2 regions of the Streptomyces sp. NPDC058678 genome follow, and region 1 is predicted to be linked to the other one. Evidence: riboswitches for the same ligand, from Rfam matches in the RefSeq annotation. Region 1 holds a riboswitch; the other holds the start of a gene.
What was found. A riboswitch is a leader RNA that binds a small molecule or an ion and turns the genes downstream of it on or off. The one in region 1 is predicted to bind thiamine pyrophosphate.

Region 1 (15,448 bases):
CACGTTGCGGACGCCCTCGGCGGGGTCATCCACGTACTCCAGGACGCCGTGGCACAGCACCACGTCGTAACCGCCGCGCTCGACCACCTCGAAGAGTCCGTGGGCATCGCCCTGGACACCCTGCACCCGGTCGGCGACGCCGGCTTCGGCGGCCCGGCGCTCCAGGGCGAACAGCGCGTTGGGGCTGGGGTCGACGACGGTGACCCGGTGGCCGAGGCGGGCGACGGGCACCGCGAAGTTGCCGCTGCCGCCTCCGGTGTCGAGAACGTCCAGCGCCTGGCGACCCGTGGCCTTGACCCGGCGGTCGAGGGCGTCCTGGAGGACCTCCCAGACCACGGCGGTACGGAGAGAGGCGCGGGGGCGCATCGGGTCCGACACGGCAGTTGACTCCTCGGCGCGGCGCCGCCTCTGGCACGGCGGCGCGAACGGGGCGCCTCCCCGCCCCGGCTGCGGAAGAGGGAAGGCTTCAGGCGCTCCCCACCCTATTGCCTGAGGCGCTGTTGCCGGTCACCGCGGTGTCGGCCCCCTGGGCCTCCGGCACGGCGACCCGACCCTGCCGGCCGAGCCGTCAGCCCGCGTCCGGGAAGTCACGGTCACCGATGTCGTCGTCCTCCGGGTGGTCCGCGTCCAGGCGTGGCTGGGGCAGGACCGGCTGGAGCACCAGCATGCGTTCGACCAGACGAAGGAACATCGCCACGTCGCGTATCAGGTCGTCGGCGTCCCGGCGGCTGGCCGCGCCCTGGATGCCCGCCTCCGCCCGGGCACGGCGCCGGGCTCCGGAGGCGAAGAGCGCGCTCCACTCGGTGAGTTCGGGCGCTATCTCGGGGAGCACTTCCCAGGCGCTCCGGATGCGGGCCCTGCGGCGGGGTGTGCGCTCCGGGCGCCCCCGCGCGGCGAGCACGGCGGCGGCGGTGCGCAGTGCGGCGAGATGTGCCGTCGCATAGCGCTCGTTCGACGTCTCCAGCGTCGCGGCCTCGTCGAGACCGGCGTGGGCCTGGGCTAGCAGGTCGAGAGCGGCCGGCGGGGCGGTCGTCCGGCGGAGGACGGGGTGGACGTCGCTCGCCGGGCCGGTCAGTGAGGGGGCAGGGCCGGGGGCGCGGCGCCGGTGGGCGGCGGCTGCGTGGTAGGTGGCCATGACGAACCTCCTGTCGTCTGTGTGACGGCACGCCCTGATACGGAGTGCCGTATGTGCTCATCGTGAGGTATGCCACTGACAATCCGTTCTGACCTGGGCTTTTGCTTCGATCGAGAGTTCGGGCTAGTTTTTGCACTGACCAGTCAGTGCAAAAACAGGGGGAGCTGTGGAAGCAGTCGGTGTCACAGCCGAGGGTTTCGGGCTCAAGGGCCCACGCGGCTGGGCGTTCCGCGGGGTCGGTGTCGACGCGGAGCCCGGCTCGCTGATCGCCGTCGAGGGACCGTCCGGGTCCGGGCGTACGTGTCTGCTGCTCGCGCTCACGGGGCGGATGAAGGCAACCGAGGGGACGGCGACCGTGGGCGGAGCCCGGCTGCCGAAACAGTTGACGGCCGTGCGCCGCGTCAGCGCCGTGGCCCATGTCGCCGGTGTCACCGACCTCGACCAGGCCCTGACCGTGGGGGAGCACCTGTGGGAACGGGCGCTGCTGCAGCGACGTTTCGGGGGGTCGCTGCGCGCCCTGCTGCGGCCGCGGTCCGAGCGCGCGACCGAGGCGAGGCTGCGGATCGACACCGCGCTGGCGGCCGCCGGTCTCGACCGGGACGCCCTGCCCAAGGGCTCGCGGACCGCCGTACGCGATCTGGAGCGTCTGGAAGCGCTGCGGCTGTCCATCGCCCTGGCCCTGATCGGGGGTCCCGGCCTGCTGGGGGTCGACGACACCGACCTGAAGCTGTCCGAGGCCGAACGGGCCGAGGTCTGGGCACTTCTGAGGTCTCTCGCCGAGGCCGGGACGACGGTCCTGGCGGTGTGCAGTGAGGCGCCCGACGACACGGTGAAGGTCTCCACTCGGCAGTCGTCGGAGGCCCAAGAGGAAATCGATGGGCAGAGCCAAGGGGAGGAGAAGGCCGATGCGTTCGCCGAAACTGGCCTCGCTTGAGCTGCGACGCTTCGGGAGGGGGAAGCTGCCGCGCGCCGCCCTGGTCGCGCTGCTGGTGCTGCCGCTGCTGTACGGCGCCCTGTACCTGTGGTCGTTCTGGGATCCGTACGGCCGCCTCGACCGCATTCCCGTGGCGCTCGTGAACGACGACCGGGGGACGACCGCCGACGGGAAGAAGCTCGCGGCGGGCGACGACATCACCGAGGGGCTGCGCGAGAGCGAGGTCTTCGACTGGCACGAGGTGAGCGCCGCCGAGGCACGCGCGGGCGTGGAGGACGGCAGGTACTACCTGTCGCTGACCATGCCGGCCGACTTCAGCAGGCGGATCGCCTCCAGTGCGGGCGCCTCCCCCGAGACGGGCGCACTCCAGGTCCGTACGAACGACGCGAACAACTACATCGTCGGGCAGATCTCGCGGACGGTGTTCAGCGAGGTGCGCACGGCCGCGTCCACCAAGGCGTCGCGGTCCTTCCTGGACCGGATCTTCGTCTCGTTCTCGGACATACACGGAGAGACGGTGAAGGCCGCCAAGGGCGCCGACGACCTCGAAGGCGGCATCGGCAAGGCGGAGAAGGGGTCCGAGGACCTCGCCGCCGGTCTGAAGGACGCCAAGAAGGGCAGCGGCAAGCTGTCCGACGGGCTGACGAAGCTCGGCAGCGGGGCGGACGATCTGGCGGACGGCTCGAAGCAGGTCGCCGAGGGCACGCAGGCTCTCGCCGACAGGGTCAACGGGGTCGCGGACACGGTGGGGCCCTTCTTCAAGGACAACGAGAAGACCATCGGCGACACGGCCCGGCTCGTCGCCGACTCGGCCGCGGCGATCCGCCACAACCTCGACACGCTGGTGAAGACGGCCCCGCCGGCCGCCAAGGGGGCCCACGCGGCCTCCGACACGCTGGACGCCGTCTACCAGGCGCGCTGCGAGGACCCCGTACTGCCGGACGCCGCCTGCGCCGACCTGAAGAAGGCCAAGCAGGCCGCCGCCGACGTGGCGAAGATCGCCGACGACGTCAACACGCTGATCGCCGACCAGAACGGCGACCTGAAGAAGCTCGACAACCACCTCGGCACCCTCCAGAAGCAGGCCCAGGCACTCGCCGACCGCGCCCCGCACCTCTCCGAGGACCTCGACGACGCCGTGTCGAAGGTCAACGAGCTGAACGCCGGCGCCGGGAAGGTCGCCGCGGGCGCCAAGCAGCTCCACACGGGCCTCGGCACGGCCGAGACCGGTGCCACCGACCTGGACGAGGGCGTCGGTGACCTCAAGACGGGCGCCGAGGATCTCAACGGCGGCATGTACAAGCTCGTCGACGGCTCGGGCAGGCTCTCCGACGGGCTGCACGACGGTGCCGAGCAGATCCCCGACTACGACAAGAAGGACCGCGACCGGCGCACCGAGGTGATGGCGGACCCGGTCCGGCTCGTCTCCGAAGACATGCACAAGGCGCCCAACTACGGCACCGGGTTCGCCCCTTACTTCATCCCGCTGTCCCTGTGGGTGGGCGCGATGGTGGCCTACATGCTGATCACGCCGATGAACCGGCGTGCGCTCGCCGCGGGCGCCTCGGCCTGGCGGATCGCGCTTGCGGGCTGGCTGCCCGTGGTGGCGATCGGGGTGCTGCAGACGATCGCCCTGATGTCGGTGCTGCACTGGGCGGTCGGCCTGGAGATGACGCGGGCTGCCGGGACGGTCGGGTTCCTGTTCCTGGTGACGGCGTGCTTCGCGGCGATCGTGCAGTGGCTGAACGCGCGCTTCGGGGCGGCGGGCCGGATCCTCGTCCTCGCCCTGCTGATGCTCCAGTTGACCTCCGCGGGCGGCACGTACCCCGTGCAGACGAGTCCCGGGTTCTTCAACGCGCTGCACCCCTTCCTGCCGATGAGTTACGTCGTCGAGGCCCTCAGGAGGCTCATCACCGGCGGCGGCCTCGGCCCGGTGTGGGAGGCGTGTGCCGTGCTCGCGGCCTTCACCGCGGGTGCCCTGGCGCTGACCGCCGTGTCGGCCCGCCGCCGCCAGGTGTGGACGCTCGACCGGCTGCACCCGGAGCTGACCCTGTGAACCCGTCGGTGAGCTCCGCGGCGACTCCTCCGGTGGCTCCTGGGGGTGGCGCTCCTGTGACAATCAGGACCATGGAAAGCAGCAGCGCCACGACGGGTGTCAGCACGCGCCGCGAGGCCACCCGGCAGAAGCTCTACGAAGCGGCCGTCACGCTCATCGCCGAGCAGGGTTTCTCCGCCACCACGGTGGACGAGATCGCCGAGCGGGCAGGGGTCGCGAAGGGCACGGTCTACTACAACTTCGCGAGCAAGTCCGTCCTCTTCGAGGAACTGCTGCGGCACGGCGTGCAACTCCTCAGCGCCTCCCTGCGTCAGGCGGCCGAGCAGACGGCACGACAGGGCGGCAGCAAGGTCGACGCCCTGGACGCGATGGTCCGCGCGGGGCTCGTCTTCATCCAGACCTACCCGTCCTTCACCCAGCTGTACGTGGCGGAGCTGTGGCGCACCAACCGGGCCTGGCAGTCCACGCTCATGGTGGTCCGGCAGGAGGCCGTCGCGGTCGTGGAGGGCGTGTTGCGCGAGGGCGTGGACAACGGCGAGTTCAGCGACGAGATCGACGTCCAGCTGACCGCGGCCGCGCTGGTCGGCATGGTCCTGGTCGCCGCCCTGGACTGGCAGTCCTTCCAGCCGGAACGCTCCCTGGACGACGTGCACTCGGCGCTGTCCCGGCTGCTTCAGGGGCGGGTCAGCGGGCGCGGCTGAACACGGCTGACCCCACAGTCCGGCCGAGCGGCCGACCCCACAACGCCGACGCGGACGCGAAAGCGCCGGTCCGATGTGGCCGCGTCCCCCGCGGGCCACCTCGAACCGGCGCTTCCTCCTGCTCCCCCGTTCCCCCGTACTCCCCCGTACTCCCCCGTACGGTCGTCCCCCGGGTTCCCCCGAGTCTCGCTCCCGCCGACACCGGCCGGCGGAAGGAGCGGATCCGGGGCGGCTCCGTTCCGGCGCCCCGTGTCGCCGGTGCCGGAGCCTCGCCCCTTCTCCGTGCCTCCACTCTCTCCTTCACCCAAGTCGCGCCCCATCCGCGCGCGTACTCATCTCACGGGCTGAGTACGGATACTCAGCCCTGCGCACTCAGCCCCAGGAGCCGGTGTCGCCGACTGGATACGATCGCGTCCGTGTCCCTACTCCCCCTGGTGTTCACGAGCGGCTGGGCCAGCGGCGTCAACGCGTACGCCGTGGTGCTGCTGCTGGGCGTGTTCGGCGCGACAGGGCTGAGCGACGAGGTCCCGGAGACCCTCCAGCGCCCCGAGGTCCTCGTAGCGGCCGGCGTCTTGTTCCTGTGCGAGGCGGTCGCCGACAAGATTCCGTACGTCGACTCGGCGTGGGACGCGGCACACACCGTGATCCGGCCGGTCGCCGGTGCCTGGGTCGGGGCGCTGCTGGCCGGACAGAGCGGTTCGCTCTCCGATGTGACGGCGGGCCTGGTCGGCGGTTCGACGGCGCTGGCCAGCCACGCGGTCAAGGCCGGGACGCGGATGGCGGTCAACACCTCGCCGGAGCCCTTCAGCAACGTGATCGTGAGCCTGGCCGAGGATCTCGGGGTCGCCGGGATCGTCACCTTCGCGATGTTCCATCCCGAGGCGGCGGCGATCATCGCGGGCGTGCTACTGGTCGCAGGGTTGGGCTTGCTCTTCTTCCTGGTCTCACGCATTCGCCGGTTCCTGCGGTGCAGGGCCCAACGACGCGAGGAGAGACGGCTGGCCGCGCGGACGGGACGGCCCCCTTACTGAGGACCGGTGGCCGTGGCCGGGTTGTCAGTGGCGGCCGATAAAGTCGCAGGCATGGCACGGATTGCGGTGATCGGCGCCGGGATGGGCGCGATGGCGGCCGCTGCCCGGCTGGCCGTCGCGGGCCACCGGGTGGCGGTGTACGAGCGTACGGAGACGTACGGCGGAGCGGTGCGCCGCTTCGAGCGCGACGGCTTCTCCTTCGACACGGGCCCGGGGCTTCTCCCCCTGCCCGCGGTCTACCGCGACCTGTTCGTCAAGACCGGCAAGGAGCCGCTGGAGTCCTGCGTCGAGCTGGTCCAGGTCGACCCGTCCTCGCACCACCTCTTCGCGGACGGCACCCGGGTGTCGCTGCCGAACGCCTCGCGCGCGGGCGTGGTCGCCGCTCTGGACGAGGCGCTCGGGTCGGGCGCCGGACAGCGCTGGGGCGACTTCCTGGTCCGGGCGCGCGAGGCCTGGGACCGGACGCGCAGGCCGCTCCTGGAGGAGCCCCTGTGGCCGAACTGGTCGGTGCTGGCCGAGCGCGAGCCCTATCCGGCGGTCCCGCACAAGCGGCTGCTGCGCACCCGCCGGGCCGGCACACTCGCCGAGATCGGTGCCTGGGAACTGCGCGACGCCCGGCTCGCCGCCCTCCTGGACAACTACGCCCTCGCCTACGGCCTGGACCCGAGCGACGCTCCGGCGAGCGCCTCCGTGCTGCCGTACATGGAGCACGCCTTCGGCACCTGGTATGTACGCGGCGGGATGCGGGAGTTGGCGCGCGCGCTGTACGAGCGGTGCGTGGCCAGGAGGGTCGAGTTCGTCTTCGGTGCCGAGGTCACCGGGGTGCTCGACAAGGACGGCCGGGCGGCGGGCGTGGAGTTGGCCGGAGACACCTCCCAGGCTTCCGGCTCCGGGGGAGGCACGGTCGTGGAGGCGGACATCGTCGTCGGCACCGGGCCCCGACGGCTGGCCGACCTGGTGCGGGGCCGTGAACTGTACGACGGGAAGGCCGTCGAGCCGCAGCCCGAGGGCATGGCCGCCGGCCGGGTCGTCGTCTGCCTGGCGCTGCGCGGCGCCCGGGCCGCGGACACCGCGCACCGCACGGTCGTGCACAGCCCGGACTCGGAGAGCGAACTGGAGTTCTTCGCGCACGGCGAGCCGCCCGAGCACCCCACGGTCCGCATCGACCGGCCGGACGACCCGGCCCTGCGCCCCGACGACGCGCACGAGGCGGTGGTGCTCACGTCGACGGTGCCGTCACTGGCGCACTACGACTGGACCGCGGCCGGTGCCGCCGACGCCTTCGCCGACCGGATGGTCACCGCCGCCGAGCGGGCGATGCCGGGGCTGCGCGAGCGGACGCTGTGGCGCGAGGTGCGGACGCCCGTGCACACCCGCGCCGAGACGGGCGCCGAGGGCGGCGGCGTGCCCGCACCCGCCCTTGCCTCGGCCGCGGGAACCCTGCTGCACCCGTCCAACAGCACGGCGATACCGGGCCTGTTCAGTGTCGGCGGCTGGTCGCACCCGGGGGGCGGGCTTCCCCACGCCGGCATGTCGGGCGCGCTGGTCGCCGGACTGGTCGTGGAGGGGCCGGAGTTCCGGGGTTCCCGGTGAACACCCGGCAAGTCGGCCGAAGGACGGTTCAGAACCGGTACTGCTCGTCGTAGCCGTTGCCCTGCGCCTGGCCGTTGCCCTGGTAGGGATACTGCTGCTCCTGCGGGAGTTCACCGCCGTAGGGGTCGTCGGTGCTGCGCTGCTGCGGCACCCACACCCCGCCCGCCGGTGTCTCACCGGCGTACGTGTTGCCGTACTGGTCCTGGCCGTAGCCCTGCTGGTCGTACTGCTGCTGGCCACCGTAGGACGCGTCGTACGAGCCGCCGCCGTAGGTCTGCGTGCCGATGTAGGGGTCGGAGTAGGCGGCGTACTGCTGCTGTCCGGCCGCGTCGTAGCCGTACTGCTGCTGGTCGTAGCCGGCGTAGCCCTCGTACCCGTAGGTCTGGGCGGCTGCCGCGTACTGGTCCTGGGTCTGGTCCCCGGTGGCGTACGAGGAGTCGGCAGCGGCCGCGTACCCGGAATTGCCGTATATGCCGTAGGAGCCGGTGTCGTCGGGCAGGGGCTGCGGCTCGTACACGGCGGTGCTCTCGGCGGCCGTGGGGTCGAGGGGACGCGCGGGCGAGAACACGTCGTCGCGGTCGTAGTCGTCGCCGTAGGCGCCGGTGTCCTGGCCGTACTTGGCGTCGCCGCCGAAGCCGGTGTCGGCCGCTTCGAGGTCGGTGACCTCAAGGGTCGGGTCCTGGTGTTCGGCCTTGCCACGGCGTCGCTTGCTGCTGTCGGCGCCCGGGCGGCTGACCGCCCAGCCGGACGCGAAGCCGCGGCGGAACGAGAGCGTGACGTAGGTCTGGCCGACCGCGAAGGCGGCGGCGCCCAGGCCGATGACGACGACGGAGGGAATCAGGACGCCGAGCACGACGCCGAGGAAGCCGCCGAAGGCGAGCAACCGCCAGCGCAGGCGCGCCTTGTACTGCAGCAGCACCTCACCGAGCAGCCACAGCGCGACGACGCCGAACGCGATGTAGAGGACCGTCCAGCCCATGTACGCCCCTCTCCCAGTGGCCGCTACGCAGTGTGTCGTAAACCGGTGCGACCGGTCTAGGCCTGCGGTGGGTGGTGCAGGCCCAGGTTCTCGTAGATTTCCAGCGTCGCCGTGGAGTTGTTGAGCGTGATGAAGTGCAGTCCGGGCACTCCCTCGGCCAGCAGCCGGGCGCAGAACTCCGTGGCGTAGTCGATGCCAATGGAGCGTACAGCGGTCGGATCGTCTTTTGCTGTGAGGATTCGCTCTTTCAGGGCGGGCGGGAAGGCAGCGTTGGTGAGGGACGGCACCCGGTCCAGGGACTTCACACTCGCGATCGGCATGACCTCGGGGATGATCGGGGTCTCGCAGCCGGCCGCCGCGACCTTGTCGCGCAGCCGCAGGTAGTCCTCCGGGTAGAAGAACATCTGCGTGATCGCGTAGTCCGCGCCCGCGCGGCACTTGTCGACGAAGTGCCGGACGTCGGCGTCCCAGTCGGCCGAGCGCGGGTGCATCGCGGGGAAGGCCGCGACGCCCACGCAGAAGTCGCCGGACGCCTTGATCAGTTCGACGAGTTCGGCGGCGTAGGCCAGGCCCCGGGGGTGCGGCACCCAGTCGCCCATGGGGTCGCCCGGCGGGTCGCCGCGCAGCGCCAGCATGTTGCGGATCCCGGCGTCGGCGTACTGCCCGATGATGTTGCGCAGGTCGGCCACCGAGTGGTCGACCGCGGTGAGGTGGGCGATCGGGGTGAGCGTGGTGTTGGACGCGATCGCCTCGGTCGCCTTGACGGTGCCCGCGCGGGTGGAACCGCCCGCGCCGTAGGTCACGGAGACGAAGTCGGGCGCCACGGCCTCGACCCGGCGCAGCGCGTTCCACAGGTTCCGCTCGCCCTTCGGGGTCTTCGGGGCGTAGAACTCGAACGAGTACGTCGTTTTGCCGGTCGCGAGCATGTCACGCACGGTGCGGGCGTGGTCCGACCTGGTGGATGCGGTGCCGAGGGCCATACCCGCAGGTTAGCCAGGGGGAGGCGGTCCCCCAACCAGATCTCGGAAATTTGCCCGCTTTGTCGATTTGTTGTCCACCCTTCGGACACCGGGCCTGTGACAGGCGTCACTCCTGCCGGACTCGCTTGGCGAACTCCGCCGCCGCGGCGCCGGGGTCGTCCGCCTGTGTGACGGCACGCACGACCACGACCCGGCGGGCGCCCGCCGCCAGCACCTCGTCGAGGTTGCCGAGGTCGATGCCGCCGATGGCGAACCAGGGGCGTTCGGTGCCGAGTGAGGCGGTGTAGCGGACCAGGTCGAGGCCAGGGGCGTGGCGGCCGGGCTTGGTCGGGGTCGGCCAGCACGGACCGGTGCAGAAGTAGTCCACGCCCTCCTGGACGGCGGCCGCGGCGGCCTCGGACTCCGCGTGCGTGGAGCGCCCGACGAGGACGTCCTCGCCCAGGATCGCGCGGGCGGCGGGGACCGGCAGGTCGCCCTGGCCCAGGTGCAGGACGGCGGCCCCGGCGGCCTGGGCCACGTCCGCGCGATCGTTGACCGCGAGAAGCTTGCCGTGCCGGGCGCAGGCCTCGGCGAACACCTGGAGGTGTTCCAGCTCTTCCGCCGCCTCCATGCCCTTGTCGCGCAACTGCACGATGTCGACCCCCCCGGCCAGGACGGCGTCCAGGAACTCGGCGAGGTCTCCCTGCCGCTTGCGGGCGTCCGTGCAGAGGTAGAGCCGGGCGTCGGCGAGCTGGGCGCGGGCGGTGGTGTCGGACATGCGTGGTTCCCCCGAGGTGGATGGCGTACGGGCCGCGGGCCGAAGCGGTGGGCCGCCGCGGGCCGCGGTGGACCACGGCCCGGGCTTCGCGGGGCCATGGTGAGCCGCGCCTGTGGCCTTCGCGGGCCGCAGTCCACCACGACCGTGGCTCTCGCGCGCCACGGCCCGTACGTCGGGCGGTTTTCGGATCAGCGTTTCTCGGATCAGACGGCGAGCGCCTGGGCCCGGCGCTTCACCTCCGTGCCGCGATTCTCACTGAGGGCCTGCGCGGGGGTGCCGGGCAGGCTCGGGTCGGGGGTGAAGAGCCACTCGAGCATCTCTTCGTCGGTGAAGCCGTCGTCCCGCAGGAGCGTCAGGGTGCCCGTCAGGCCCTTGACGACCTTCTGCTCGGCCCCGTCGATGAAGGCGGCGGGGACGTGCAGCGCGCGGTTCTCACCACGGCGTACGGCGATGAGCTGGCCCTCCTTGACCAGCTGCCGCACACGCGTCACCTCGACATCGAGCATTTCCGCGATGTCGGGGAGGGTGAGCCAGGCGGGGACGAGAGCATCGATCTTTGCGTCAATCTCGGTCACGGGACAAGCCTGCCATCCCGCACTGACAGTCGGAAGCCAGGACCGCCCGACCAGCGGCTTCGCGTCAGACCGTGGCCGCCTTCAGAGGCCTCGCCGGGTCGGCCAGCAAGGTGGCGTCCATGGGCGTGCCCGCCTCGATCAGCTTCCGTCCCTGGGCCAGGTCCCGGGGGCGGCCCACGGCCAGCAGGGCGACCAGCCGGCCCTCCCGCAGCCAGCACACCGTCCAGGCCGGGCCGGACGGGTCGCCGCGCCACAGGGTGGTGTCGGCGGACGCGTGGTGGCCGGCGTACTGGACGAAGCGCCCGAACTGCTCGGACCAGAAGTAGGGAACCGGGTCGTAGACGGCCGCCGGCTCGCCGGTGGCCTCGCCGAGGACGTTCGCGGCGACCGTGCGCGGGCCCTGGAGGGCGTTGTCCCAGTGGTGGACCAGCAGGCGCTCGCCATACCGTCCCGAAGGGAAGGAGGCGCAGTCGCCGACCGCGTAGACGTCCGGCACCGAGGCGCGCAGACGGTCGTCGGCGACGACCTCGCCGTGGCTGCCGAGCTCGATACCGGAGCCGGCCAGCCAGGCCGTGGCGGGCCGGGCGCCGATGCCGACGACCACGGCGTCCGCGGGCAGCCGGGAGCCGTCGTCCAGCAGCACCTGGCCCGGCTCGACGCTCCGCACGCGCGCGTGGGTGCGCAATGTGGCGCCGGCGTCGCCGTACCAGGCGGCCATCGGTGCGGCCACCTCGGCGGGCAGCGCGCCCGCGAGCGGCCGGCCGGCCGCCTCCACGACCGTCACCGCGCAGCCGGCCTCGCGGGCCGCCGTGGCGAACTCGGCGCCGATCCAGCCAGCGCCGACGACCACGATGTCGTGCTGCCGGGCGAGCACCGGGCGCAGCCGTTCGGCGTCGTCCAGGGTGCGCAGCAGATGCACGCCGGGCACGCCTTCCGCGCCCGGCAGCCGGATCGGTTCGGCACCCGTGGCGAGGACCAGGACGTCGTACGGCACCGGCCCCTCGGCGGTGTCCAGCAGGTGCTCGTCGGGGCGGACGCCCAGGACCTCGCGGCCGAGCCGCAGTTCGATGTCGAGGGCCTCGAAGTCCACGTCGAAGGCGGAGTCCTCGGCCTTGCCGAGCAGTACGGCCTTGGACAGGGGCGGCCGGTCGTACGGCTGGTGGGGTTCCGCACCGATCAGCGTCACGGTGCCGGTGAAACCCTGCTCCCGCAGGGCGACCGCCGTCTGCACCCCGGCCATGCCCGCGCCGACCACGACGACACGCTGTGGCGTGGACGTTCCCCGGTCCTGTGTCTGCTCGCTCACCTGATCACCATAGTCACCTGACTATTCGTCAGTCAGGGGGCGTGCTCGGTGAGCTGTTCCACCACGCTCGTCCCGCTGCCCGGCTGCGACTCCCACTCCCACGTCTCCTCAAGCCGTACCCGGCCGTCGGACAGCTCGACGACCGCGGACACGCAGTGCCCCGAGGACGTCGTCCCGTCCTTCTTGAGCTGTACGTACCGGAAGTCCAGGCTGTCGCCCTCCCGCGTACCCACCAGGTACCCGCGTACGACGTCCCCGCCCGCGTACTCGGCCCAGATCTCGCCGTCCTTCTCGTGGTACACGAACCGGGTGCGGGTCCCCACCTGGCCTGGGGCCTGATCGGCCACCGGGGCGAGGACGAGTCCGTCGAGCGAACCTGCCACGGGACGAGGCTCCCTTACTGAGACATGCGGCATTGGCTAGGGTGGCCAACGTAAAGCACACGCGGGAGCCCGGACGCACCGGGCTGAGAGGGAGGCTGGCGGCCTCCGACCGTACGAACCTGATCCGGGTCATGCCGGCGAAGGGAGGGGCTGGACGCCCATGTCGCGTACGTCCGACACTTCACACACCTCAGACGTCCTGGTCGTCGGGGGCGGGATCATCGGCCTGGTCACGGCCTGGCGAAGCGCGCAACGCGGGTTCGCCGTGGCCGTCGTGGACCCCGAACCCGGCGGCGGGGCCGCCCAGGTGGCGGCCGGGATGCTGGCCGCCGTCACGGAACTGCACTACGGCGAGCAGACCCTGCTCGGCCTGAATCTGGAGTCGGCCCGCCGCTATCCGGACTTCGCGGCCGAGCTCACCGACCTCACCGGGCAGGACCTCGGCTACCGCCGGTGCGGCACGCTCGCCGTCGCGCTGGACGCCGACGACCGCGCCCATCTGCGGGAACTGCACACGCTGCAACGGCAGTCGGGGCTGGACTCCGAGTGGCTGACCGGGCGGGAGTGCCGGCGGCTGGAGCCCATGCTCGCGCCGGGGGTGCGCGGCGGGCTGCGGGTCGACGGGGACCACCAGATCGACCCGCGGCGGCTGGCGGCGGCGCTGCTGGCCGCCTGCGAGCGGGCCGGAGTCGTCTTCCACCGCACCTGGACCGAGCGGCTGTCGGTCCCGCGGGAGCGGGCGGCAGGTGTCGTCACACGCGAGGGCGTGGTCCTGGGCGCCGGGCAGGTGGTGCTGGCGGCCGGCAGCCTCAGCGGGCGGCTGGCGGGCGTGCCGGACGACCTGCTGCCGCCGGTACGGCCCGTGAAGGGGCAGGTGCTGCGACTGACCGTGCCCGAGCGGTACGCGCCGTTCCTGAGCCGCACCGTGCGGGCCGTGGTGCGGGGCAGCCATGTCTACCTGGTGCCGCGCGAGAACGGCGAGCTGGTCGTCGGCGCGACCAGCGAGGAGCTTGGCTGGGACACGACGGTGACCGCGGGCGGCGTGTACGAGCTGCTGCGTGACGCGCACGAGCTGGTGCCCGGCATCACGGAGCTGCCGTTGACGGAGACGCGGGCCGGCCTGCGCCCCGGCTCCCCCGACAACGCGCCGCTGCTCGGCCCGACCGGCCTCGACGGGCTGCTGCTGGCCACCGGGCACTACCGCAACGGCGTGCTCCTCACGCCGGTCACCGGAGACGCCATGGCAGAGGTCCTGACCACCGGTGAACTCCCCGAAGAGGCCCGCCCCTTCACCCCCAAGCGCTTCAGCACCGTCCTCACGGAGCAGCCGGCATGAACATCTCGGTCAACGGCGAGCGGCAGCAGGTCGCTCCCGGCACCGCCCTCGACGCCCTCGTCAGGTCCCTCACCGCGGCGCCCTCCGGAGTGGCCGCCGCGCTCAACGAAACCGTCGTCCCGCGCGCGCAGTGGTCCGCCACGTCCCTCTCCGAGGGAGACCGCGTCGAAGTCCTCACCGCCGTCCAAGGAGGCTGACCCATGGCCGACGATCCCTTCGTCATCGGCGACACGTCCTTCACGTCCCGCCTGATCATGGGCACCGGCGGGGCGCCGAGCCTGGACGTGCTGGAGCGGGCGCTGGTCACCTCCGGCACGGAGCTGACGACGGTCGCGATGCGCCGGGTCAATCCGGACGTGCACGGCTCGGTGCTGTCGGTGCTGGAGAAGCTGGGCATCCGGGTCCTGCCGAACACCGCCGGCTGCTACACGGCCGGCGAGGCCGTCCTCACCGCCCGCCTCGCGCGCGAGGCGCTCGGCACCGACCTGATCAAGCTGGAGGTCATCGCCGACGAGCGGACTCTGCTGCCGGATCCGATCGAGCTGCTGGACGCGGCGGAGACGCTGGTGGACGACGGGTTCACGGTGCTGCCGTACACGAACGACGATCCTGTGCTGGCCCGGAAGCTGGAGGACGTCGGCTGCGCCGCGATCATGCCCCTCGGATCGCCGATCGGGTCGGGACTGGGCATTCGCAACCCGCACAACTTCCAGCTGATCGTCGAGCACGCACGCGTGCCGGTGATTCTGGACGCGGGGGCCGGTACGGCGTCGGACGCGGCGCTGGCGATGGAGCTGGGGTGCGCGGGTGTGATGCTCGCCTCGGCGGTGACGCGGGCGCAGGAGCCGCAGCTGATGGCCGCCGCCATGAGGTACGCGGTCGAAGCGGGAAGGCTGGCCCGGCTGGCGGGCCGGATACCCCGGCGTCACTTCGCCGAGGCGTCGTCCCCCTCGGAGGGCCTGGCCCGGCTGGATCCCGAACGCCCCGCGTTCTGAACGAACGTTCGACTGGAACCCGACTGGAGCGGACGCCGGTGCGACCTCCGTCACAGGTCCGCTTCAGTCCCGCCCCTATCACGGCCGAACCGGCGGCGCCGTCGGTCTCGGCTCGTACACTCACCTGCGTGGATACGACCCTTCAGGACCCGCTGGTCGGGCAGGTGCTCGACGGACGCTACCGCGTGGACGCGCGTATCGCGGTCGGCGGGATGGCCACGGTCTACCGGGCCGTGGACACCCGCCTGGACCGCGTGCTCGCACTCAAGGTGATGCACCCGGCGCTCGCGGCCGACGGCACCTTCGTCGAGCGGTTCATCCGGGAGGCGAAGTCGGTCGCCCGGCTCGCCCACCCGAACGTCGTGCAGGTCTTCGACCAGGGCACCGACGGGTCGTACGTCTACCTCGCCATGGAGTACGTCGCCGGCTGCACCCTGCGTGACGTCCTGCGTGACCGCGGGGCGCTGCAGCCGCGCGCCGCCCTGGACATCCTGGAGCCGGTGCTCGCCGCGCTCGGCGCCGCGCACCGGGCCGGGTTCGTGCACCGGGACATGAAGCCGGAGAACGTGCTGATCGGGGACGACGGCCGGGTCAAGGTCGCCGACTTCGGGCTCGTACGGTCCGTGGACACCGTCACCAGCACCACCGGGGCCGTTCTCGGCACCGTCTCCTACCTCGCCCCCGAGC
Region 2 (13,063 bases), on a different contig from region 1:
CGCAACGCACACGCCGCCTCCAGCCGAGGCGCCCCCTCCTCCGGCTGCAGATGTACGGCGACATGCGTGCCCTTGAACGTCCGCGCGACCACGCCACACCGCAGCCCCTCGTCCGCACGCACCAGCCGTACGCCCGCAGGCCGCACCAACAGGGACCGCACCCCCTGCGCAGCCCCCGCGGGGACCGGCACCTTGCCCCACGCCGTGTCCGCGGCCTCCCCCGCGACCGTGCCCTCGACCACGTTCTCGAAGCCCAGGAAGCGGGCCACGAACTCGTCCGCCGGCCGCTGCCACACGTCAAGAGGCGTACCGGACTGGGCGATCCGCCCGTCCCGCATCACCACGACCCGGTCGGCGAGCGCGAAGGCCTCGCCCTGGTCGTGGGTCACCGCGAGCACGGTGGTGCCCAACCGACCGAAGAGCTCCCGCAGTTCGACGACCAGCCGCTCCCGCAGCGACCGGTCGAGCTGCCCGAGCGGCTCGTCCAGCATCAGCAGCCGCGGCCGCGGCGCGAGCGCCCGGGCCAGTGCCACCCGCTGCTGCTCACCCCCGGACAGCGAGGCGACGGCACGGCGCCCAGCGCCCGGGAGGCCCACCAGGTCGAGCAACTCCCGTACCCGCTCCCCCTGTTGTTCTTTGGACACCCCGCGCCCTGCGTGCATCCGCAGCCCGAACCCGACGTTGCCGCCCACGTCCCGCTGCGGGAACAGCTGATGGTCCTGGAACATCAACCCGACCCCGCGTTTGTGCGCGGGCACACCCGCCTGGTCGCGTCCGTCGAGCAGCACCCGCCCGCCGTCGGGGGGTTGGAGGCCCGCCACCACCCGCAACAGCGTCGACTTGCCGCTGCCGCTGGGCCCGAGCACGCACACGATCTCGTGCTCGGCGACATCGAGGTCGACCCCGTCCAGGACGGCCCGCCCGCCGAACCGTACGGTCGCGTCCTCAAGACTCAGCAGCATCCAGAACTCCCCGGCATCTAGAACTCCCCGGTCCGGTCGGTCCGCAGCCGCTCAAGGACCAGCAGGGCCACCGCGCACACGATCATCAGAATCGTCGAAAGGGCCATCGCCTGGCCGTAGTTGAGCTCCCCGGCCCGCCCGAGCAGCCGCGCCACGGCGACCGGCAGGGTCGGGTTGTCGGGCCGCGCGATGAACACCGTCGCCCCGAACTCCCCGAGCGACACCGCGAAGGCGAACCCCGCCGCGATCAGCAGAGCCCGCCGCACCATCGGCAGGTCCACCTCCCGCCACACCCGCCACGGCGACGCCCCGAGCACGGCCGCCGCCTCCCGCAGCCGTACGTCCACCGCCCGCAGCACGGGCAGCATGGTCCGCACGACGAAGGGGACCCCGACCAGCGCCTGCGCGAGCGGCACCAGGATCCACGAGGACCGCAGGTCCAGCGGCGGCTCGTCGAGCGCGATCAGGAACCCGAACCCGACGGTCACCGCGGACACCCCGAGCGGCAGCATCAGCAGCGCGTCGAACCCGCGCACGAACCGGCCCGCGTCCCGGCGGGTGAGCGCCACGGCGGCCAGGCCGCCGACCAGCACGGCGATGGCGGTGGCCACGACGGCGTACTGCAGCGAATTGCCGATCGCCTCGATCGGCGGCACCAGGAAGAGCCCGCCGTCGTCGCTTGTCAGCGCCCGGTAGTAGGCGAAGTCCGGGGCGTCGAGGGACCGCTGCACCAGCACGGCGAGCGGCAGCAGAAGCAGGACGACGACGGAGGCGAGGACGCCGGCCAGCAACGCCCACTGGCCGGCCCCGCACGGCCGGCGCGCCGTCACGGACGCGTCCACCAGCCGCAGGGCGGTCTCCCGCCGCCGTACGGTCCACGCGTGCAGGGCGAGGATCGCGCCCACCGCCAGGAACTGGATCAGCGTCAGCACGGCGGCCGTGGACAGGTCGAAGATCTCGGACGTCTGCCGGTAGATCTCCACTTCCAGCGTCGAGAAGGTGGGCCCGCCGAGGATCTGCACCACACCGAAGGAGGTGAAGGTGAAGAGGAACACCATGAGCGCGGCGGCGGCCACGGCGGGCGCGAGCGCGGGCAGCGTGACCTTCCGCCAGGCCGCGAGCCGGGACGCGCCGAGCATCCGCGCGGCCTCCTCCTGCCGCGGGTCCAGCTGTCCCCAGAGCCCGCCGACGGTCCGTACGACCACCGCGTAGTTGAAGAAGACGTGCGCCAGCAGGATCGCCCACACGGTGGTGTCCAGGCGTACGCCCCACAGCTCGTCCAACAGTCCGCCACGCCCGACGAGCGCCAGGAACGCCGTACCGACGACGACCGTCGGCAGCACGAAGGGCACGGTGACGACGGCCCGCAGGACCTGCTTGCCGGGGAAGTCGAAGCGGGCGAAGACATACGCGCCGGGCAGCGCGATCAGCAGGGTGAGCGCGGTGGAGGCCAGCGCCTGCCAGGTCGTGAACCACAGCACGTGCCGGACGTCGGACTGCCCGAGCACGTCCATGATCCGGCCGAGGTGCCACACCCCGTCGACCTTGAGGCCGCGTACGACGATCGCGGCGACGGGGTAGGCGAAGAAGACCGCGAAGAACGCGACGGGCACGGCGATGAGGCCGAGCCGCGCCGCCGCGCTCTTCCCGGGTCCCTTGCGCGGGGCTACTTCAGTACGAGCGAGGTCCACGACTTGACCCACTGGTCACGGTGGTCGGCGATCGCGGCCGGGTCCATGGTCTCGGGATCCTTCGCCTGCGGGCCGTACTTCGTGAACTCGACCGGCACCCGCGCGCCCTCCCGCACCGGGTAGACGAACATGTTCAGCGGCATGTCCTCCTGGAACTCCTTGCTCAGCAGGAAGTCGAGGAGCGCCTTGCCGCCCTTGGTGTTCGCGGCGTTGCTCAGCAGGCCCGCGTACTCGACCTGGCGGAAGCAGGTGCCGGCCGCGACACCGGTGGGCGCGGTCGTCGGCTTCGGATCGGCGTAGATGACCTCGGCGGGCGGCGAGGAGGCGTACGAGACGACCAGCGGCCGGTCGGCCTTGGCCTTCTTGCCGCCGGCGGAACCGGAGAACTCCTCGTTGTAGGCCTGCTCCCAGCCGTCGACGACCTTCACGCCGTTGGCCTTGAGCTTCGTCCAGTAGTCCGTCCAGCCGTCGTCGCCGTACTTGGCCGCCGTGCCGAGGAGGAATCCCAGCCCCGGGGAGGAGGTGGAGGCGTTCTCGGTGACGAGGAGGTTCTTGTACGTGGGCTTGATCAGGTCGTCGAACGAGGTGGGCGGGGTCAGCTTGTGCTTGCTGAAGTACGCCTTGTCGTAGTTGACACAGATGTCGCCGGTGTCGATGGGAGTGACCCGGTGCTTGTCCTGGTCGGCCCGGTACGCGGGGGCGACCTGGTCGGAGCCCTTCGCCTCGTACGACTGGAAGAGCCCGTTGTCGAGGGCCCGCGACAGCAGGGTGTTGTCGACGCCGAAGAAGACGTCGCCCTGCGGGTTGTCCTTGGTCAGGATGGCCTTGTTGACGGCCTGCCCGGCGTCGCCGTCCTTGAGGACCTTGACCTGGTAGCCGGACTGCTTCTCGAAGTCCGCGAGGACGCTCTTCGAGACGGCCCACGAGTCGTGGCTGACGAGGGTCACGGTCTTGGAGTCCCCGCCGTCACCTGTGCTGTCGGAGGACCCGCACGCGGAGAGCGTGACAAGGCCGAGTCCCACGGCCAGGGCCGTGGCGTTCCTGGTGATGCTCACTGAATTCCTCCTGGGGTGACCAGGAAGAGACGCGGCCCTGCCCGGACGCCCCGGAGGATCCGGGACGTCCGGGCAGGGCGCAACAGCTCGAGTAGTGACCGAACTTCCTACCCAGAATGACCTGGGCGAGGTTCAGAGGGTCTGCGGCCGGTGCCGCACTCTCAGCGCTGTGGCGCTCCCCTGTCGGAATATGAAGATGTACGTACGGACGTCACACTACCGTTCGGTCGCGGCGAGCTGACCACACGCCCCGTCGATCTCCTGTCCACGGGTGTCCCGGACGGTGACCGGCACACCATGGGCGGCGATGGCCTCGACGAACGCCTTCTCGTCCTCGGGCCTGGAGGCGGTCCACTTCGACCCGGGCGTCGGGTTCAGCGGAATGAGATTGACGTGCACGGGCTTGCCCTTGAGCATCCGCCCGAGCCGGTCACCGCGCCACGCCTGGTCGTTGATGTCCCGGATCAGCGCGTACTCGATGGACAGCCGACGCCCGGACCGCTCCGTGTACGCGAAGCCGGCGTCCAGCACCTCGCGCACCTTCCACCGCGTGTTCACGGGGACGAGGGTGTCGCGCAGCTCGTCGTCGGGGGCGTGCAGCGAGATGGCGAGCCGGCACTTGAAGCCCTCGTCGGTAAAGCGGTTGATCGCCGGGACGAGCCCGACCGTCGAGACGGTGATCCCACGCTGTGAGAGCCCGAGCCCGTCCGGCTCGGGGTCGGTGAGCCGCCGGATGGCACCGACGACCCGGTTGTAGTTGGCCAGCGGCTCGCCCATGCCCATGAAGACGATGTTGCTGAGCCGCGCCGGACCACCCGGAATCTCGCCGTCCCTGAGCGCCCGCATCCCGTCGACGATCTGGTGCACGATCTCCGCGGTGGACAGGTTCCGGTCCAGGCCCGCCTGCCCGGTGGCGCAGAACGGGCAGTTCATGCCACACCCCGCCTGAGAGCTGATGCACATGGTCACCCGGTCCGGGTAGCGCATCAGCACCGACTCGACGAGCGTCCCGTCGAACAGCCGCCACAGCGTCTTGCGGGTGGTGTCCTGGTCGGTCGACAGATGCCGGACCACCGACATCAGCTCGGGAAGCAGCGCCTCCTGAAGCCGGCCGCGGGACCCGGCCGGGATGTCGGTCCACTCCTGCGGATCGTGCGCGTACCGCGCGAAGTAGTGCTGCGAGAGCTGCTTGGCACGAAACGGCTTCTCACCAACCGCGGCCACCGCTTCCTTGCGCTCGGCGGGCGTGAGGTCGGCGAGGTGCCGCGGCGGCTTCTTGGCTCCGCGCGGGGCGACGAAAGTGAGTTCTCCGGGTGCAGGCATAACCCTTCCAGTGTCGCAGATCAACTCGGGGAGCCCAGGCCAGAGCGGGGTGGGGGTGGTCACCTGTGGGTGCCGACTGTCAGCGTTGGTCGGCTTCGCACGGCCCAGGGACGGCCCAGAAGCCCATGGTGGGTGCGCCCATGCGAGGTCAAGGCTTTGAGCTCTGCCCTCATCCTTATCAGGTCGATCACACGAGGTCGGCGACGTCGACCAACCTGCCTTGCGCCTCGGTCGATCGTCCACCGAGGTCCGGCGCCGAACGCCGCTGTTCGTGCTTGTTGGTGTCAGTCGCTGGTGTCAGTCGCTGTACGCGGTCTTGACACAGGCTCCCTTTCGGCTCAAGCGCAACAACGAGACCCTCAGGCGCTGGTGAATTGCGCCTGCAGGCCACCTCCTCCGCAGCATCTTCGTACTCAGGCGGCTCAGCGACGGTTACCCCGTCCCCGTGGGGTACCCGCTTGCACGTAGTGCGCATAACGGGCAAATTGGAGGTAATTGGAATGGCGACACAGCCCCGGTCGGACATGGCAACACATCCCGACATCCTTGCCATGCGAAACCAGCACGAGATGGCCGAGCGCGTCTCGACTACTCCGAGGGCACAGGCCGTCGAGGCCATGGCCCTGATCACAGGCCTCTACCTGGCGGCCTCACCGTGGATCGCGGGCTTCAACGAATTCTCCACCCTGGCGGTCAACAATCTCATCGTCGGCATCGCATACGCCCTGATCATGAGCGGTGGCTTCGGCCGGGCATACGAGCGGTCGCACAGCATGGCGTGGGCCGCTTGCGCGCTCAGCGTGTGGACGATCTTTGCGCCCTGGGTTGTAGCGGGCGACGTCAGCACCACCAGGACCATCGTCAACAACATCATTGTCGGCGTGATCGCGCTCATGCTGGCACTCATGGCCGCCGCAGCCGCCCGCCCCGTGGACCAGGCGTCCGGTGACCGCTCATCCCCCGCATAGGTGATCGTCCCCAACCCCTCCGAAGGTCGTGGCACTCATCACGGGTGCCACCGGCCCCGCCGACGGGACTGTCTCGCCGGCGGAACACCGATCGACGTTGAGCCGGTAGCGGCACAACGCAGAAAGGAATAGCGATGGAAGCCTCTGAACTGGAAACCAAGGTCCATACGCTGGAGACGGCTCTTGCCGTGCAAGAAGGCGTCGCACTGCTGGCGGGCATCTTCCTCGGCATGGGGATCGCCAAGCACTGACGGCCCTCTCGTCTACCGGGCTCCGCCCTTTGGTGAAGCCCTCCCTGCCCCTGTTGGGCCGTGGCCTGGCGGGGGCGGGTCGTGCGCGCAGCATCCGTCAAGGTCGGTGGAGCGGCCTCAACCACCACCCACCCCAGCTCCCATCCCGTCCGCCGTCGACCCACACACCGTGGAGCGGGCGTGGTTCATGGCGTCCAGGTGGAGCGCGCCACTGTACGAACGACCTGGACGCCATGGGCCGCGTCTGCTCGGCTCTGCCTGGGTCGACGGTGGACGGGATGGGAGCACCCCGCGCACGCCATTCACGGGCCCGCGGTCGGGAACGGCGCCCCCTCCATCCCGGTGCCGGCCGATCCCCCGCCGGAGGCATCGTCTTGACCGATGGCCGCTCTATACGGTGATCGACTCATGGCCACCGGCCCTATCCACATGTGGGCGCGCGTCGTCGGCGGCGGCAGCGCCGAGCGGGCCGAAGGCAGGAGCGCGGGCGCAGCCAGAGCCGGGAAGCGCGCCCGGCGGAGCGGAGCGCAGCCGGGTGCCTTGAATGAAGTAGAGAAAGTCTTATCCCGCTGGGATGAGGGCCTTCGGTCTCGATGAAGTAGAGAAAGTCTTATCCCGCTGGGATGAGGGCCTTCGGTCTCGGCTACGCCGCTACATCGCTCGGCGCCTGGCCATGCTCGAGGTACACCGGGGCGCTCGCCGCTCGGGCATCGATCGCCGCAAGGATGCGTCGTGCCAGCCGAGGGATCGTACGGTCCGCGATCTCGCTCGGGGCGACAAACGTGACGCTCTTCAGCTCCTCGGCCTGAGGGTGGATCTCCTCCACGGCCTCAGGGGCAAGCTCGCCGCCGTCGAACAAGTACAACACCTTGTCGCCCTCGGTAGCGCTGGGCGCCCAGTCGACGGCCAGGAGGCGGCCGAGCGTCGGCGTGATGCCGAGTTCTTCCCGTACCTCGCGGCTGGCAGCCCGAAGCGGAGACTCACCGGTCTCGACGTAGCCTCCGGGGATGTCCCAGTAGTCCTTGTACGTGGGCACCACCATGAGGACGCGCCCGCCGGCATCAAAGAAAAGCGCACCCGCTGCCATACGCGGATGCGCCATCTTCGCTTCATGCTCGTTCGCTGCCATGCAGCCGAGCGTACCCACCTAGACCACATGCAGCCGATCGGCGAGATCCGCCATGGCCCGGCTCGGTCGGCCACGCTGGTTGCGTACCCACGTGAGTACGAGTTCGCGGGCCAGGTAGTGGCTCCGTACCTGCTCCGGTGCCCAAGACTCGGCTTCAAGGATCACCGCCAAGGCGTCGTCGACACGGTTGTGTGCGCTAAGGGCACGGGCCACCTCGATGTTGTGCCGCGTCCGGCGCTCTGTCGGGAGGCTGCTGGTGTCGATACGCGGACCGAGATCGATGGCTACCTGCATGTCGCCCAGCTCGCCCGCGGTAGCCACACGGTGGATGTCGACGTTGGTCGGGCCGAAAGCGGTCCACATATGGTTCGCATCCTGCCCGAGTTGGCGGGCTGCCTGGTCGGCCTCGGCGAGGAACTCGCGCACGGTCGAGCGCTCCTCTGCCCGGGCGGCTGCTATCGAGCCAGCGAGGAAGAGCGTCCCGTAGATCGACAGGAACTCCGGGCTGGCCCCAGAGAGGCCCGGGAAGGTAGTCGGACGCATCACCGATGAGCTGTACGGCGGCGTCAAAGCGGCCGGTCGACAGGAGACAGTGACCCACGGACCGGAAGAGCGAGCCGATGACCGCCGGGTTGCCGGACTGCTGCGCCGCGCCCAATCCGCGATCGGCAGCAATCCAAGCGAGGTCCACCTCGCCCACCTTTCCGAGGACCATGGCAGCGCTCTGATACGTCAGCGCAAGCAGCTCGTTGGCCTGCTCACGCTCGCTGCCGCCGTAGGACCGCGCCGCGATAAGAGCGTCCGCCAGCACCAGGGGCAAGCGCCGGGTCGCGAAGCCATAGCGGGAAGCCTGGTAGGCATCCATGATCTCTACAACGCTGGTGCGAAGCTCGTCCAGGGGCGTGGGGTCGCCCTCGGTCGGTACCCCCAACAACGGCGTCAGTTGGCGGTAGTCATCAGCGCCGACCGAAGTGCCGGCACCGTGCGGTTGCCGCTGTCGGCGCTCCACTCCATGAGGGTCGGTTCGGCGAGCAGATCACCGAGGGACACATCAAGGGCATCGGCCAGAGTCTTGATGACCGAGAGTCGGTCGAGCTCCATGCGGTTGTTCTCAGCCCTGCTCAGCCAGTCGACCGTTCGGCCGACGAGTCCGGCCAACACTTCTTGGGACATGCCGCGCCTACGGCGGTACCAAGCGACTCGCTCACCGATCGTCAGGTTCGTCGTCATTCCTCGCATGGGAAGAGCGTCCACCCGCCTGTCTCTCTGGACCCGGAAAAAATTTCTGGGTGGAAAATTCTTCCGGGTCGGTGGGTTCTGTCGGTCCTAGCGTTGCTCACAGGCCGAGGGGCCGTCAGATCGGAAGGGCAACGAAGGGGCTGTGACCGTGCTGAGCCCGGCAGAGAAGCGAGAACTGATCAACCAGGTAAGGGGACTTGGTGAAGAGCTGGCAGAGGTTGCGCGTCGAGCGGACGCCTTGGTCATCGCCCTTGAGCCTGCTGCCGAACCAGGTCCTCCAGCTGGTCCATCCGCTCCGCAAGGCGGCGCACATCCCGACGGACCTCGGACAGGTACTCCGTGATCTGCTCAAACTCGGGGCTGCGCTTGGCGGAACCGCCCTCGCCAGGCAACGCGGCAAAGCTGCCCTTGCCTTGGTGGGAGATGGCGTAGCCGTCCTCGCGGAGACGCGAGATCGCCTGCCGGGCGACTGTGCGAGACACGGAGTGCTGCGCCATCAGGTCTGACTCTGAGGGGAGCTTGTCCCCCGGTGTGAGCTCTCCGTCGCGGATCCGGCGCTTGAAGTCGTCCGCGATCTGCAAGTACGCGGCACGTCCGGCGGTGAAGTCGGCCATAGCCCCTCTCAGTGGTTGTCGTACCTAGTGCAGCACATCCCGCTGACAGGCGTCGAGACAGCCACTTGACACACCAAGTAGTACAGGTTCATGCTCTACCTCAAGATGACGTACTAAGTACGTTAGGTTCATCGATCCCAGGAGCGCGTCATGCGTCAGATCCCCGTCGACACCTCCAACGCGACCGTGATGGTCGCCAAGGCTCCGCAGCCGAAGGTCAAGGACCGCCGCACCGGTGAGATCGCCATCGACAAGGACGGTGTCACGCTGATGACCGTGGAGGTCATGTTCTCCACGCCGGACGAGGTGGAGATCCTCAAGCTCACCGTCCCCCAGCCCGGCGTTTCCGAGGACCTGGCCATGGGTACCCCGGTCGCGCTGACGGGCCTGGTCGCCTCGGCGTGGGAGAACGAGTTCAACGGCCAGAAGCGGCACGGCATCGCCTTCCGCGCGGTCGCCGTGACCTCGCTCGCCGAGGCTGCCTCGAAGCCCAAGGCTGCCTGATCATGACCTGGTTCATGGTCGCTCTGGTGCTGGTCGTCGCTGCTGCGGGTCTCCTGCGGTGGCGGCGCCCCGCCTGGTACTGGATGACCTTCGGGGTCACCCTCGCCGCCTTGCGGGTCCTGGTCCGCTACGCCTCCGTCATGGACGCCTGCGGGCTGACTGTCCCGCCCTCGCGCTGGCGCCTTGCCCTCGCCCGGATGACCAACCGCCCGGCACCCGAGTCCCGCGCGCCGCGCATCCTGCGACTGCGGCCGACCCGGACCGGCCTGGTGCTCCGGCTTAAGCTCCGCCCCGGACAGGACGCCTTCGACGTCTCCGCCGCAACAGACCGGCTGCGCCACTCCTTCGGCCTGTACGGCGTCACTTCCCGCGAACTTCGCTCCGGTGTTGTCGAGTTGAGGATGACCGGCTATGACGTCCTCAAGCGGGTGCAGATGCCTTCCAAGACCGACCGCGCACCCATGCGGGTTCCCGTCGCCCTGCGCGAGGATGGCTCGGTCCACTACCGCGACTACCGCGCCGTCCCGCACGGTCTCACCCTCGGCGCCACGGAATCCGGGAAGTCCGTCTACCAGCGCAACCTTGTTGCAGGGCTGGCCCCGCTGGATGTCGCCTTGGTCGGTATCGACTGCAAGCAGGGCGTCGAACTCTTCCCGCTGGCCCGCCGCTTCTCCGCCCTCGCCGACAACCCTGACACCGCCCTCGACCTCCTCGAAGCGCTGGTCACCCACATGGCAGACGTCTATCAGCTGATCCGGGCCAACCAGCGGATCACGGTGGACGTTCCGGATGCCGAGATCGCCGCCGACATCTGGGACCTGCCCGCCGACATACGTCCCGTCCCGGTCGTGGTCCTGGTCGACGAGGTCGCCGAACTCGCCCTGTTCGCTTCAAAGGACGACGAGAAGCGCCGCGACCGCATCATCACCGCCCTGGTCCGCCTCGCCCAGCTCGGCCGCGCCGCCGGCATCTACCTGGAAATCTGCGGACAGCGCTTCGGCTCCGAACTCGGCAAGGGCATCGCCATGCTTCGCGCCCAGCTCACCGGCCGCACCGCCCACCGTGTCAACGACGAGACATCCGCCAACATGGCCTTCGGCGACATCTCCCCGGACGCCGTCCTCGCCGCCATTCAGATTCCCACCGACACCCCCGGCATCGCCGTCACCGGCGACGCCTCAGGCGGCTGGGCCCGCATCCGCGCCCCGCACACCTCGCTGCGCGAGGCCGTCAACATCTGCAACCGGCACGCCGACCGCGCCCCGGACCTGCCCGCCCTGGCGGCCTTCCGCCCCGCGGTTGCCCCGCTGCCCTCGGCCCGTGTGCCGCTGTCCAAAACAGCCCCCGCCACCGCCTGAGCCTCCCTGCTCCACCGGTCGGCGCGACCGCCTTCGCGCCGGGTCCCTACCCGCCCCATGCCTGCTGAAGGGAGAGCACGTCATGTGCCCCGACTGCGAAGACTTCGCCCGCACCGTGCTCCTGCTGGGCCAACTCGCCCTCTACGCCGACGTATCCGGCGCTGATCACGGCTTCATCGAGGCCGTGGGCCCGTCCCTCGCCGCGTCCCTGCCCGAGCCGTCGCCCGGTACGTTCCCGCCCGGCTACGACCCCACCGACGGCCCCGACTACCCCGGCGGCTCGTGATGGCCCGCCCCGCATTCCGCGTGGACGCCGTCCTCGTCCAGGCCGTCATCGCCGGAGCGCTGTCCTTCGCTCACCTTCACGACCTCGCCGCCGCTGCCGGACAGGACGGCTGGAAGGCCTGGGCCTACCCGGTCTCGGTGGACCTGCTCTTGGTCGTCTCTTGGCGGCGGCTGCGCAGTGAGGGCCCGTCCCGGCTGGCCTGGTGCTGGTTCGTGATCGCGCTGGTGGCCTCGCTCGGTGCCAACGTCGCGACTGCCGGACTCCTCGACCTCCAGCAGGTTCCGGCCTGGCTGCGGATCCTGGTCGCCGCCTGGCCCGCGCTGGCCTTCATGGGCGGCACGCTCCTCGCCCACTCCGCCACCGACCACCACCCGGCACCCGAAGTGCCGGCCACCGCGCCCGAGCCCGAACCGGTCGCCTCGCCCGAGCAGGAGACCCTCCCGGTCCCAGTCACCGAGGCCGAGGAAGCCCCCGCACTCCCGGCCGCCGAACCCCCGGCACCCGAGCCCGCCGCGCCTGCTGCCCCGGCTGCGCCCGCTGTCCCGGTCGCTCTGGTCGACCACGCCCGCAAGGTCGCCCACGACCACCACGCCCGCACCGGAACTCCGATCGACACCGACACCCTGCGCGCCCGTCTCGGCGTCCCGCCCCAGCTCGCCCACGCCATCGCCGCCCAACTCACCTGACCGGAAAGGACACCCCGCCATGCCTGCCCGCGACCACTTCCACTCCGTCATGCGGATCGGCCCCGTACAGATCGGCACCCACCGCGACCGCAACGGCCGCACCAAGCACGCCGCCGTGTGCACCAACGACCGCTGCGGATGGTCCGCCGACTACTCCAGCCAGAGCGCCGCACAGCTCGCCGCCCGCACCCACCGCTGCACCGCCCGCTAGGAGACCACCACCCATGGACGTCCCCCTCTGGTTCGCCCTCGCCGCCGTCGGCTACCTCGGCATCAAGCTCATCCGCCCGCCGCTCTGGCTGGTCCTGGTGCTCCTCCTCGGCGGCTACCTCATCGCCGACAGCCTCCTCGCCCCGGTCATCGACACCGCCATCAAGTAGGGAGATCCGCTGATGTTCCACCCGAAGATCCCGACCATGCCTCAGCCGACCGGCCTGATGACTCCGCCCGCCGTCGTCGAGCCGACCGCCGTCGTCCACCAGACCAGCACCCCTTCACCGGTCCCCCCGACCCCCGGTGCGGTGTCTCCCCGGCCCACCGTGCAGCTCACCCCCGGCGCGGTCGTCGCCCTCGTCGGTGGTGGGACGGCCGTGGTCCTGGTCGTCGGCGCGGTCCTGGTCTCGATGCTCCTCGCGGTCGCCATCACCGGCGCCTCGGTCGCCATCTGCGCCCTGGTCATCCGCTCGCTCATCAACACCGAGGCAAAGCACCGCTGACCGGCCCCCGGGCGGCCTCAACCGCCAAGCATCCGCCGCCCGGGAGCCCTGCCCCTACCGAACCCGAAGAGCCGGAAGGAACCCCCAGCATGACGCACCGCACCACACCATCGCCCCGCATCTGCCCCAACTGCGACGGGCACGCCTCCGCCGCCATTACCCTCGGCGGCCGCGACGCGCAGGGCAACCGGCGCACGATCACCGCGCACTGCCCGGCCTGCCACGGCACCGGCACCACCCACCGCCGCACCCGTAGCAACCGGGAGGGCGCCCGTGCCTGA

Region 2: it holds a riboswitch for thiamine pyrophosphate, as region 1 does, so the genes downstream of both, ACFWWR_RS08140 (thiamine ABC transporter substrate binding subunit) here and thiO (glycine oxidase ThiO) in region 1, are expected to answer to the same signal.

The regions. Positions count from the first base shown of each region.
Region 1 covers NZ_JBHXSG010000036.1:1,372-16,819, forward strand. Annotated here, with positions in the region: gene ACFWWR_RS28720 (methyltransferase) at 1-378, opposite strand, end outside; gene ACFWWR_RS28725 (SAV_6107 family HEPN domain-containing protein) at 569-1,135, opposite strand; gene ACFWWR_RS28730 (ATP-binding cassette domain-containing protein) at 1,302-2,069, shown strand; gene ACFWWR_RS28735 (YhgE/Pip family protein) at 2,041-4,125, shown strand; gene ACFWWR_RS28740 (TetR/AcrR family transcriptional regulator) at 4,197-4,826, shown strand; gene ACFWWR_RS28745 (DUF4126 domain-containing protein) at 5,243-5,857, shown strand; gene ACFWWR_RS28750 (phytoene desaturase family protein) at 5,909-7,450, shown strand; gene ACFWWR_RS28755 (hypothetical protein) at 7,479-8,429, opposite strand; gene metF (methylenetetrahydrofolate reductase [NAD(P)H]) at 8,486-9,409, opposite strand; gene thiE (thiamine phosphate synthase) at 9,516-10,166, opposite strand; gene ACFWWR_RS28770 (Rv2175c family DNA-binding protein) at 10,370-10,741, opposite strand; gene ACFWWR_RS28775 (NAD(P)/FAD-dependent oxidoreductase) at 10,806-12,047, opposite strand; gene ACFWWR_RS28780 (hypothetical protein) at 12,080-12,430, opposite strand; TPP riboswitch at 12,482-12,593, shown strand; gene thiO (glycine oxidase ThiO) at 12,591-13,766, shown strand; gene thiS (sulfur carrier protein ThiS) at 13,763-13,963, shown strand; gene ACFWWR_RS28795 (thiazole synthase) at 13,967-14,761, shown strand; gene pknB (Stk1 family PASTA domain-containing Ser/Thr kinase) at 14,890-15,448, shown strand, end outside.
Region 2 covers NZ_JBHXSG010000006.1:9,079-22,141, forward strand. Annotated here, with positions in the region: gene ACFWWR_RS08130 (ABC transporter ATP-binding protein) at 1-962, opposite strand, end outside; gene ACFWWR_RS08135 (ABC transporter permease) at 980-2,653, opposite strand; gene ACFWWR_RS08140 (thiamine ABC transporter substrate binding subunit) at 2,629-3,708, opposite strand; TPP riboswitch at 3,795-3,900, opposite strand; gene rlmN (23S rRNA (adenine(2503)-C(2))-methyltransferase RlmN) at 3,925-5,031, opposite strand; gene ACFWWR_RS08150 (SPW repeat protein) at 5,532-5,999, shown strand; gene ACFWWR_RS08155 (NUDIX domain-containing protein) at 6,894-7,379, opposite strand; gene ACFWWR_RS08160 (hypothetical protein) at 7,398-7,805, opposite strand; gene ACFWWR_RS08165 (helix-turn-helix domain-containing protein) at 8,319-8,609, opposite strand; gene ACFWWR_RS08170 (winged helix-turn-helix domain-containing protein) at 8,861-9,232, opposite strand; gene ACFWWR_RS08175 (hypothetical protein) at 9,383-9,736, shown strand; gene ACFWWR_RS08180 (FtsK/SpoIIIE domain-containing protein) at 9,739-11,094, shown strand; gene ACFWWR_RS08185 (hypothetical protein) at 11,177-11,380, shown strand; gene ACFWWR_RS08190 (DUF2637 domain-containing protein) at 11,380-12,066, shown strand; gene ACFWWR_RS08195 (mobile element transfer protein) at 12,086-12,277, shown strand; gene ACFWWR_RS08200 (hypothetical protein) at 12,291-12,446, shown strand; gene ACFWWR_RS08205 (SpdD-like protein) at 12,459-12,782, shown strand; gene ACFWWR_RS08210 (hypothetical protein) at 12,872-13,063, shown strand; gene repSA (replication initiator protein RepSA) at 13,056-13,063, shown strand, end outside.